Regions from separate parts of the Bradyrhizobium sp. USDA 4501 genome, predicted to be linked through region 2. Evidence: riboswitches for the same ligand, from Rfam matches in the RefSeq annotation. Region 2 holds a riboswitch; the other holds the start of a gene.
What was found. A riboswitch is a leader RNA that binds a small molecule or an ion and turns the genes downstream of it on or off. The one in region 2 is predicted to bind glycine.

Region 1 (4,687 bases), 170 kb from region 2:
CGGACAAATCGCGCTCGAGCTTCTTGCGCTCTTCCATCAGAGCTGTGATGCGCGCCGGCACGTCGTCGATCGTGGTGCGCAGCTCCAGCGCCGCGGTCTTGGCCAGCGCGATGGTGTCGTTGGCGTGCTTGCGCGCATGATGCCCGGTCAGCGCCTCGATACGGCGCACGCCGGACGCGACCGCGCCCTCGCTGGTCACGGAAATCATGCCGATGTCACCGGTGCGGCGGACATGGGTGCCGCCGCAGAGCTCGACCGACCAGCCAAGCGCGTTCTGGCCGTGATCGCGGGCGCCCTTGCCCATCGACACGACGCGAACCTCGTCGCCGTATTTCTCGCCGAACAGCGCGCGGGCGCCGGCCTCGCGGGCATCGTCGACGCCCATGACCCGGGTCGTGACCTCGTCATTCTCCAGCACGACATCGTTGGCGATGTCCTCGATCCGGGCGAGCTCTTCCGGCGTGATCTGCTTCGGATGCACGAAGTCGAAGCGCAGCCGGTCCGGCGTCACCAGCGAGCCGCGCTGCGCGATGTGATCGCCGAGCACCTGGCGGAGCGCCTCGTGCAACAGATGCGTCGCCGAATGGTTGGCGCGGATCGACGAGCGCCTGGTGTGGTCGACCTCGAGCTGTAATGCGGTGCCGACACCGAGCGTGCCCTGCTCCACCGTGCCGAGATGCACAAAGAGATCGCCGGCCTTCTTCTGCGTGTCGGTGACGCGGAACTTAACGCCCTCCCCGGTCAGCACGCCGGTGTCGCCGACCTGGCCGCCGGACTCGCCGTAGAACGGCGTCTGGTTCAAGACGATCGCGCCGCTCTCGCCGGCCTTGAGGCTCGCGACTTCGGCGCCGTCCTTGATCAGCGCCGTCACCGCGCCTTCCGCGCTCTCGGTCTCGTAGCCCAGAAACTCGGTCGCGCCGAGCTTCTCGCGCAGCGGGAACCAGATCGCTTCGCTCGCCGCCTCGCCGGAGCCCGCCCAGGACGCACGCGCCTTGATGCGCTGGCGCTCCATCGCGTCGGTGAACGCCGCCTGGTCGACGCTGATACCGCGCGACTTCAACGCGTCCTGGGTCAGGTCCAGCGGGAAACCAAAGGTGTCGTACAGGGTGAAGGCGGTGTCGCCGTCGAACATGTCGCCCTTCTTGAGGCCGGCGCTCTTCTCGTCGAGCAGCGACAATCCGCGCACCAGGGTCTTGCGGAACCGCGTCTCTTCCAGCCGCAGCGTCTCCTCGATCAGCTTCTCAGCGCGCACTAAGTCCGGATAAGCCTGGCCCATCTCGCGGACCAGCGCCCAGACCAGCCGATGCATCAGCGGCTCGCTCGCGCCGAGCAGCTGCGCATGGCGCATCGCGCGGCGCATGATCCGGCGCAGCACATAGCCGCGGCCCTCGTTCGACGGCAGCACGCCATCGGCGATCAGGAAAGCCGACGAACGCAGATGGTCCGCGATCACCCGGTACGACGCCACGTTCCGCGCGTTCGGCCCATGGCCGAGCGCCGACGATGCCGCATCGATCAGGTTGCGGAACAGGTCGCTCTCGAACACGCTTTCGACGCCCTGCAAGATCGACGCCATGCGCTCCAGGCCCATGCCGGTATCGATCGAGGGACGCGGCAGCGCCACGCGCTCCTCCTTCGTCACCTGCTCGTACTGCATGAACACCAGGTTCCAGAACTCCAGGAAGCGGTCGCCGTCCTCCTCAGGCGTGCCCGGCGGACCGCCCCAGATGTGCTCGCCGCGATCGATGAAGATTTCGGAGCACGGCCCGCACGGGCCGGTATCGCCCATCGCCCAGAAATTGTCCGAGGTCGCGATCCGTATGATGCGGTCATCCGAGAAGCCGGCGATCTTCTTCCAGTGGCCCGCCGCCTCGTCGTCGTCGTGGTAGACGGTGACGAGCAGCTTGTCCTTCTTCAGCCCGAACTCCTTCGTGATCAGGTTCCAGGCCAGCTCGATCGCGCGCTCCTTGAAGTAATCGCCGAACGAGAAGTTGCCGAGCATCTCGAAGAAGGTGAGATGGCGCGCGGTGTAGCCGACATTGTCGAGGTCGTTGTGCTTGCCGCCGGCGCGCACGCATTTCTGCGCCGTGGTGGCACGCTGATAGGGACGCTTCTCGATCCCGGTGAAGACGTTCTTGAACTGCACCATGCCGGCATTGTTGAACATCAAGGTCGGGTCGTTGCGCGGCACCAGCGGCGACGAGGCCACGATCTCGTGCCCGTTCGCCTTGAAGTAGTTCAGAAATGTCGACCTGATGTCGTTGACGCTGCTCATGTTCATCCAATCGGAAAAAGTGGCCGGCCAGCCGCAAAAAGGCGTCATTTTCCGGCCGAACGCTTTTAGACATTGCCAGCTGCGGTGTCCAGAAACTGTGCAGGCGGATCATGGGCTTGCCGCGGCAGCACAAAGCCCATTGGATAGTTGCTGCAGCTGCGTTGACAGTCTTGGTGGCGCCGTGTTTTCTACCTACCTATACCTAGTCACGTCGGGAGAGACCGGCCTTACCGCCGGCGCCGAAGGAGCAACCGCCCCGGAAACTCTCAGGCAAAAGGACCGCGTGACGTCTGACATCTGGAAAGAGACGCTGGGGTTCGCCCCGATGCGTCCGCCGACGGGATAATACTCTCAGGCACAGCGACAGATGGGGCTTTCTGCAGGTTTCTCAAGGGGAAATAGGTCCCCGGCGGGAACCGCGAGGGCCCTGTGATGCTTGCGCGCGAAACCTCCCCGCTGAAACAGACCCCGCTGCACGCGCTGCACCTTGCGCGGGGCGCCAAGATGGTGCCGTTCGCCGGCTATGACATGCCGGTGCAATACGCGGCTGGCGTGCTGAAGGAGCACCTGCACACCCGCAAGGAAGCCGGCCTGTTCGATGTGTCGCACATGGGCCAGCTCGTGCTGAAGGCCAAATCCGGCAAGGTCGCGGATGCCGCGCTCGCACTGGAAAAACTGGTGCCGCAGGACATCGTCGGCATCGCGCCGGGACGGCAGCGCTACGCGCAATTCACCAATAATGACGGTGGCCTGCTCGACGACCTGATGGTGGCGAATTTCGGCGATCACCTGTTCCTGGTGGTCAACGCCGCTTGCAAGGCCGAGGACGAGGCGCATCTGCGCGCGAATCTCTCCGACGCCTGCGAGATCATCTCGCTGGCCGACCGCGCGCTGATCGCGCTGCAGGGCCCGAAAGCGGAATCGGCGTTGGCGAAACTTTGTGCAGATGTCGGTTCGATGAAATTCATGGATGCCGGTCCGCGCCGGCTCAGTGACGTCGACTGCTTCGTCTCGCGCTCCGGCTATACCGGCGAGGACGGCTTTGAGATTTCCGTGCCCGCAGACAAGGTGGAAGCCCTGGTCACCGCGCTGCTCGACAATCCCGACGTGTTGCCGATCGGGCTCGGCGCGCGCGACAGCCTGCGGCTCGAAGCCGGGCTGTGCCTCTATGGCCATGACATCGACACCACGACGACGCCGGTCGAAGGCGCGCTGGAATGGTCGGTGCAGAAGGTTCGCCGCAGCGGCGGCGCCCGCGCCGGCGGCTTCTCCGGCGCCGACAAAATTCTCGCGCAATTCGCAGATGGCGCTGCGCGCCGACGGGTCGGCCTGAAGCCTGACGGCCGCGCACCGGTGCGCGAAGGCGCCGCGCTGTTCGCCGATGCCGGCTCGACCGAGCAGATCGGCAAGGTGACCTCGGGCGGCTTCGGCCCGAGCCTCAATGCGCCGGTTGCGATGGGCTACCTGCCCACGGCCCTTTCCGCCGTCGGCACCACCGTTTTCGCCGAAGTGCGCGGCCAGCGGCTGCCGCTGAAAGTCGCCGCTACGCCCTTCGTCCCCAATACCTACAAACGCTGAACGCCAAAGGATCGACCCCATGACGACGCTGTACACGTCCGACCACGAATGGCTCCGCATCGAGGGCGACGTCGCCACAATCGGGATCACCGACTATGCGCAGTCGCAGCTCGGCGACGTCGTGTTCGTCGAACTGCCCAAGGTCGGCCGCAGCCTGAAGCAGGCCGAGGCCGCCGCTGTCGTCGAATCCGTCAAGGCCGCCTCCGACGTTTACGCGCCGATCTCCGGCGAGGTGGTCGAGGTCAACGACGCGCTCGCCGCCGAGCCCGCACTGGTCAATTCCGACGCCGGCGGCAAGGCCTGGTTCTTCAAGCTGAAGATTGCCGACAAGGGCGAGCTCGGCGGCCTGATGGACGAGGCCGCCTACGCCGCGCACACCGCCTAAAGGATCACTCCGAGGATCACGTCATGAACGCGCCCTTCAAGCCGATCAACGAAGCCGCCACCGATTTCGTCCGCCGCCACATCGGACCGTCGCCGCGCGACGTCAACGCGATGCTGGAGACGGTCGGCGCCGCGAGCCTGCAGGCGCTGATGAACGAGACGCTGCCGGCGTCGATCCGGCAGAAGGCGCCGCTCGATCTCGGCCGGGCGCTGAGCGAGACCGAGGCGCTCGCGCATATGGGCGAGCTCGCCGCGCAGAACCAGGTGTTCACCTCGCTGATCGGCCAGGGCTATTCCGGCACCATCCTGCCCGCCGTGATCCAGCGCAACATTCTGGAGAACCCGGCCTGGTACACCGCCTATACGCCGTACCAGCCGGAGATCAGCCAGGGCCGGCTCGAGGCGCTGTTCAACTTCCAGACCATGATTTGCGATCTCACCGGGCTCGAC
Region 2 (4,687 bases):
CGGCGTCGCCGGGCCGTCGAGCACACCGGTCAGCGACTTCCGCCATGCGCTCGGAATGGTGTACTGGCCGAGCGGAACGTAGATCACCTGATCGTAGGCCTCGGTCTGGATTTCCGCGGCGATCTTCTTCTTTTCCTCAGCCGAGCCGGCGCGCGCGAACTTGTCACGCAGCTCCTCGATCTTCGGGTCTTCGGCCCAGCCGAACCAGCCGCCATTCTTGCCGCGACCGGTGATCGACGCGTTGACGATCGGATCGGAGACGTCGGCCGCGACCCAGTTGGTGAAGAACATGTTCCAGCCGCCTTCCTTCGGCGGCTTCTGGCTGGCGCGGCGGGTCACCACGGTCTGCCAGTCGGTGGCCTGCAGGTCGACCTTGAAGCCGGCCTCGCGCAACTGCTGCGCAGCCACGACCGGTTGGGCTTTCAACGTCGTGACGTCGCCCGGCGCCATGATCACCACGGGGGTGCCGTCATAGCCGGATGCGGCAAGCGCCTTCTTGGCTTCCGCCAGGCCGTTGCCCTTCACCAGCGTTTCGGCCCCGACGTCGGTCTCGAGCGGCGTGCCGCAGACGAAGAAGGCGCCGCAGATCCTCTGGTACTTGGCGTTGCCGACCAGCGCGTCGAGCACGTCCTTCTGGTTCATCGCCAGGAACGCAGCCCGGCGCACCTTCGGATTGTCGAACGGCGGATAGAGGAAGTTCATGCGTCCGAGGGTCTGGAAGCCGAACTTGTTCAGGACGTCGATCTTGAGATCCGGATTGGCTTCGAGCACCGGCAGCATGTCGAACGGAAGGTTCTCCATGAAATCGATGTCGCCGGATTGCAACGCGTTCACCGCGGTCTGCGCATCGGCCATCGTGACCCACTCGACACGGTCGACCTTGACCACCTTGCCGCCCGCGGTCCAGCTCGCAGGCTCCTTGCGCGGCACGTAGTCCTTGTTCTTCTCATAGACCGCCTTCACGCCCGGCTGGAATTCCGCCTGCACGAATTTGAACGGTCCGGAGCCGATCTGTTCCGGGATCGGCTTGTCCGGCGGCGTCTCGGCCAGACGCTTCGGCATCATGAACGGCACGCGCGATGACGGCTTGCCGATCGATTCCAGCACGAGGCCGTAGGGTTCCTTCAGCTTCAGCGTGATGGTCTTGGCGTCGGTCGCCTCCAGGCTCGCGACGAAGTCCATCAGCTTCTGGCCCATGCCGTCGACCTTGCCCCAACGCTGCAGCGAGGCGACGCAGTCTTCCGCGGTGACCGGCGCGCCGTCGTGCCACTTCAGACCGTCGCGCAGCGTGAACGTGTAGGTCAGCTTGTCGTCGGAAACCTTCCAGTCCGCCATCTGCGGCTGGATCTTGAAATTGGAATCCGTCGCCAGCAGCGTGTCATAGATCATGTAGCCATGATCGCGGGTGATGTAGGCCGTGGTCATGATCGGATCGATGACGCGCAGATCCGAGTGCATCACCGCGGTGATGGTCTTGCCCGCGGCCATCGCCTGCGGCGCGAATGACAATTCCTGCGGCGCGAACGACAGCGCGAGCGCCGTCAACGCGGCCGCTAGCGTGCGGTGTTTCCAACGCGAGATAGGGAACATGCAATCTCTCCTGACGTGTAACTGGTCAAAGCCGGCTTATTCGTTATGCATGTGGTTCGTTATTTAGGCGAACTAACATGCTGTATGGCTTGTGAAATCGAGACTTGCACCAAGCGCCAAGCGCGTCAATCGGTTTCAGGTCGCATCGGACGTACACAAACGAATGAGGCCGCGCGCCAGATTTTGGCTTTACAAAATCGTCGGCTGAGATTTTCGTAACGCGCGCGCGATGCCGGCGCCGTCAGAACAACAAGAGAGAACAACGATGAACCCCGCCAATCTCCCCTTTGATTCCGAAACGATGCTGCAGGGCCTGCGCAGCTGGGTGGAATGCGAAAGCCCGACCTGGGACGCCGCCGCGGTCGAACGCATGCTCGATCTCGCCGCCCGCGAGATGGCGATCATGGGTGCGACGATCGAGCGCATCGCCGGACGCCAGGGCTTCGCGGGCTGCGTCCGCGCCCGTTTTCCCCATCCGAAACAAGGCCAGCCCGGCATCCTGATCGCCGGCCATCTGGACACCGTTCACCCCGTCGGCACCATCGAGAAGCTGAAGTGGCGGCGCGAAGGCAACAAGTGCTTCGGGCCGGGCATCTTCGACATGAAGGGCGGCAACTACCTGTCGATCGAGGCGATCAGGCAATTGGCGCGCGCCTCCTTCACGACCCCGCTGCCGATCACCGTGCTGTTCACCCCCGACGAAGAGGTGGGCACGCCGTCGACGCGCGACATCATCGAGGCGGAAGCCGCGCGCAACAAATATGTGCTGGTGCCGGAGCCCGGCCGTCCGAACAACGGCGTCGTCACCGGCCGCTATGCGATCGCGCGCTTCAACCTGGAAGCCACCGGCAAGCCCAGCCATGCCGGCGCAACGCTGTCTTCCGGCCGCTCCGCGATCCGCGAGATGGCGCGGCAGATCATCGCCATCGACGGCATGACCACCGAGGACTGCACCTTCTCGGTCGGCATCGTGCATGGCGGCCAGTGGGTCAATTGCGTCGCGACGACCTGCACCGGCGAAGCGCTCAGCATGGCCAAGCGCCAGGCCGATCTCGACCGTGGCGTCGAGCGCATGCTGGCACTGTCGGGCACCGCCAACGACGTGACCTTCAAGGTGACGCGCGGCGTCACCCGCCCGGTGTGGGAGCCCGATGCGGGCACCATGGCGCTCTATGAAAAGGCAAAAGGCCTTGCTGCAGCGATGGGTCTCGATCTGCCGCACGGCAGCGCCGGCGGCGGCTCGGACGGCAACTTCACCGGCGCGATGGGCATCCCCACGCTCGACGGCCTCGGCGTTCGCGGCGCCGATGCACATACGCTCAACGAGCACATCGAGGTCGACAGCCTCGCCGAACGCGGCCGCCTGATGGCGGCACTGCTGGCGACGCTGGACTGACATCGATTTGCACTGCACAACACGTTGGCACTGCCGGATCGAAATTTAGCCTTGTCCATTTTTGAGGCTTCGCCTACGGTCCGGCCGTTCAACGCGACGATGCGGGAGAGATCGAAGCGACAACAATCGTGTTGTTGGCTTCGGCGCCGACGGAGCAACCGCCCCGGAAACTCTCAGGCAAAAGGACTGTATCGTCAGGACGATCTGGAGAGAGACGAACATGGCCGCACATCAAGGGCCATGACGTCCACCGAAGGGGATAGTTCGCTTCTGGCCACAGCCCGATGCGGATCAAGCTCTCAGGTACCGTGACATATGGGGCGCCGATGCCGGTTTCACCGGTGGTTCGGCGACTCTAACCCACGGGAGCCTGACGACTATCATGCCACACATCGCGATCATCGGCGCCGGCATCACCGGCGTAACGACGGCCTATGCCCTGCTTGAACGCGGCTACAAGGTGACTGTCCTCGACAGGCATCGCTACGCCGCGATGGAAACCTCGTTCGCCAATGGCGGACAACTCTCCGCCAGCAATGCCGAGGTATGGAACAGCGCCGCGACCATTCTGAAGGGGCTGCGCTGGATGTTGAGAAGCGACGCGCCGCTGCTGATGAACCCGAAGCCGAGCTGGCACAAATATTCCTGGATCGGCGAGTTCGTAGGCCACATCACGCGCTATCGCGGCAACACCATCGAGACCACGAAGCTCGCCATCGAAGCGCGCAAGCATCTGTTCTCGATCGCAGAGCGCGAAAACATCGCCTTCGATCTCGAACGCCGCGGCATCCTGCACGTCTATCACGACAGGGCCGGCTTCGAAGCCGGCCTCAAGGTCAACACGCTGCTGCAGCAAGGCGGGCTCGACCGCCGGCCGGTGACCCCGGACGAGATCCGCGTCATCGAACCCGCGCTGCAGACAACCTGCTATGGCGGCTTCTTCACGCCGTCGGACGCGACCGGCGATATTCACAAATTCACGCGTGGGCTTGCCGACGCCTGCATCCGCCGTGGCGCGAGCTTCGTCCATGAAGCCGACGTCGACACGATCGCACACGGCGATGACGGCTTCCGCATCGGCTGGAACGAAGCTGCTTCACATGATGCTGCGGTCGCGACGCGACAGCAGCTACAGGCGGACGGGATCGTGATTTGCGCCGGCGTGGCGAGCCGCCACTTCGCCAGCCTGCTCAACGACCGCGTCAATGTCTATCCGGTGAAGGGCTATTCGATCACGGTGCAGCTCGATGCGCCGCAAAGCCGGAATGCTCCAACCGTCAGCCTGCTCGATGAGGCTGCGAAGATCGTCACCAGCCGGCTCGGCGCCGACCGCTTCCGCGTCGCCGGCACCGCCGAGTTCAACGGCTTCAACCGCGACATTCGCGCCGATCGCATTCAACCGCTGGTGGACTGGGTGCGGCATCATTTCCCAGAGATCGACACGTCGAAAGTCGTGCCATGGGCGGGCTTGCGCCCGATGATGCCGAACATGATGCCGGTGGTTCGCGCCGGACGGATTCCGGGCGTGTTCTACAATACGGGCCACGGTCATCTCGGCTGGACACTGTCGGCGGCGACGGCGCAGATGGTGGCCCAGGCGATCGACGATTGGCGCGACCTCGACACGCCGCCGATGGCGCCGACGTTCGGTGCCGGGCTCGACGTGCCTGCCAACGCCCGCAAAGCTGAAATCAATCCACC

Region 1: another riboswitch for glycine. It lies ahead of gcvT (glycine cleavage system aminomethyltransferase GcvT); the one in region 2 lies ahead of ACVWZM_RS36105 (D-amino acid dehydrogenase).

The regions. Positions count from the first base shown of each region.
Region 1 covers NZ_JBSSEX010000001.1:7,642,630-7,647,316, reverse strand. Annotated here, with positions in the region: gene alaS (alanine--tRNA ligase) at 1-2,275, opposite strand, end outside; glycine riboswitch at 2,478-2,566, shown strand; gene gcvT (glycine cleavage system aminomethyltransferase GcvT) at 2,708-3,853, shown strand; gene gcvH (glycine cleavage system protein GcvH) at 3,873-4,238, shown strand; gene gcvP (aminomethyl-transferring glycine dehydrogenase) at 4,262-4,687, shown strand, end outside.
Region 2 covers NZ_JBSSEX010000001.1:7,809,170-7,813,856, reverse strand. Annotated here, with positions in the region: gene ACVWZM_RS36115 (ABC transporter substrate-binding protein) at 1-1,590, opposite strand, end outside; gene ACVWZM_RS36110 (M20/M25/M40 family metallo-hydrolase) at 1,856-2,986, shown strand; glycine riboswitch at 3,079-3,185, shown strand; glycine riboswitch at 3,192-3,300, shown strand; gene ACVWZM_RS36105 (D-amino acid dehydrogenase) at 3,369-4,687, shown strand, end outside.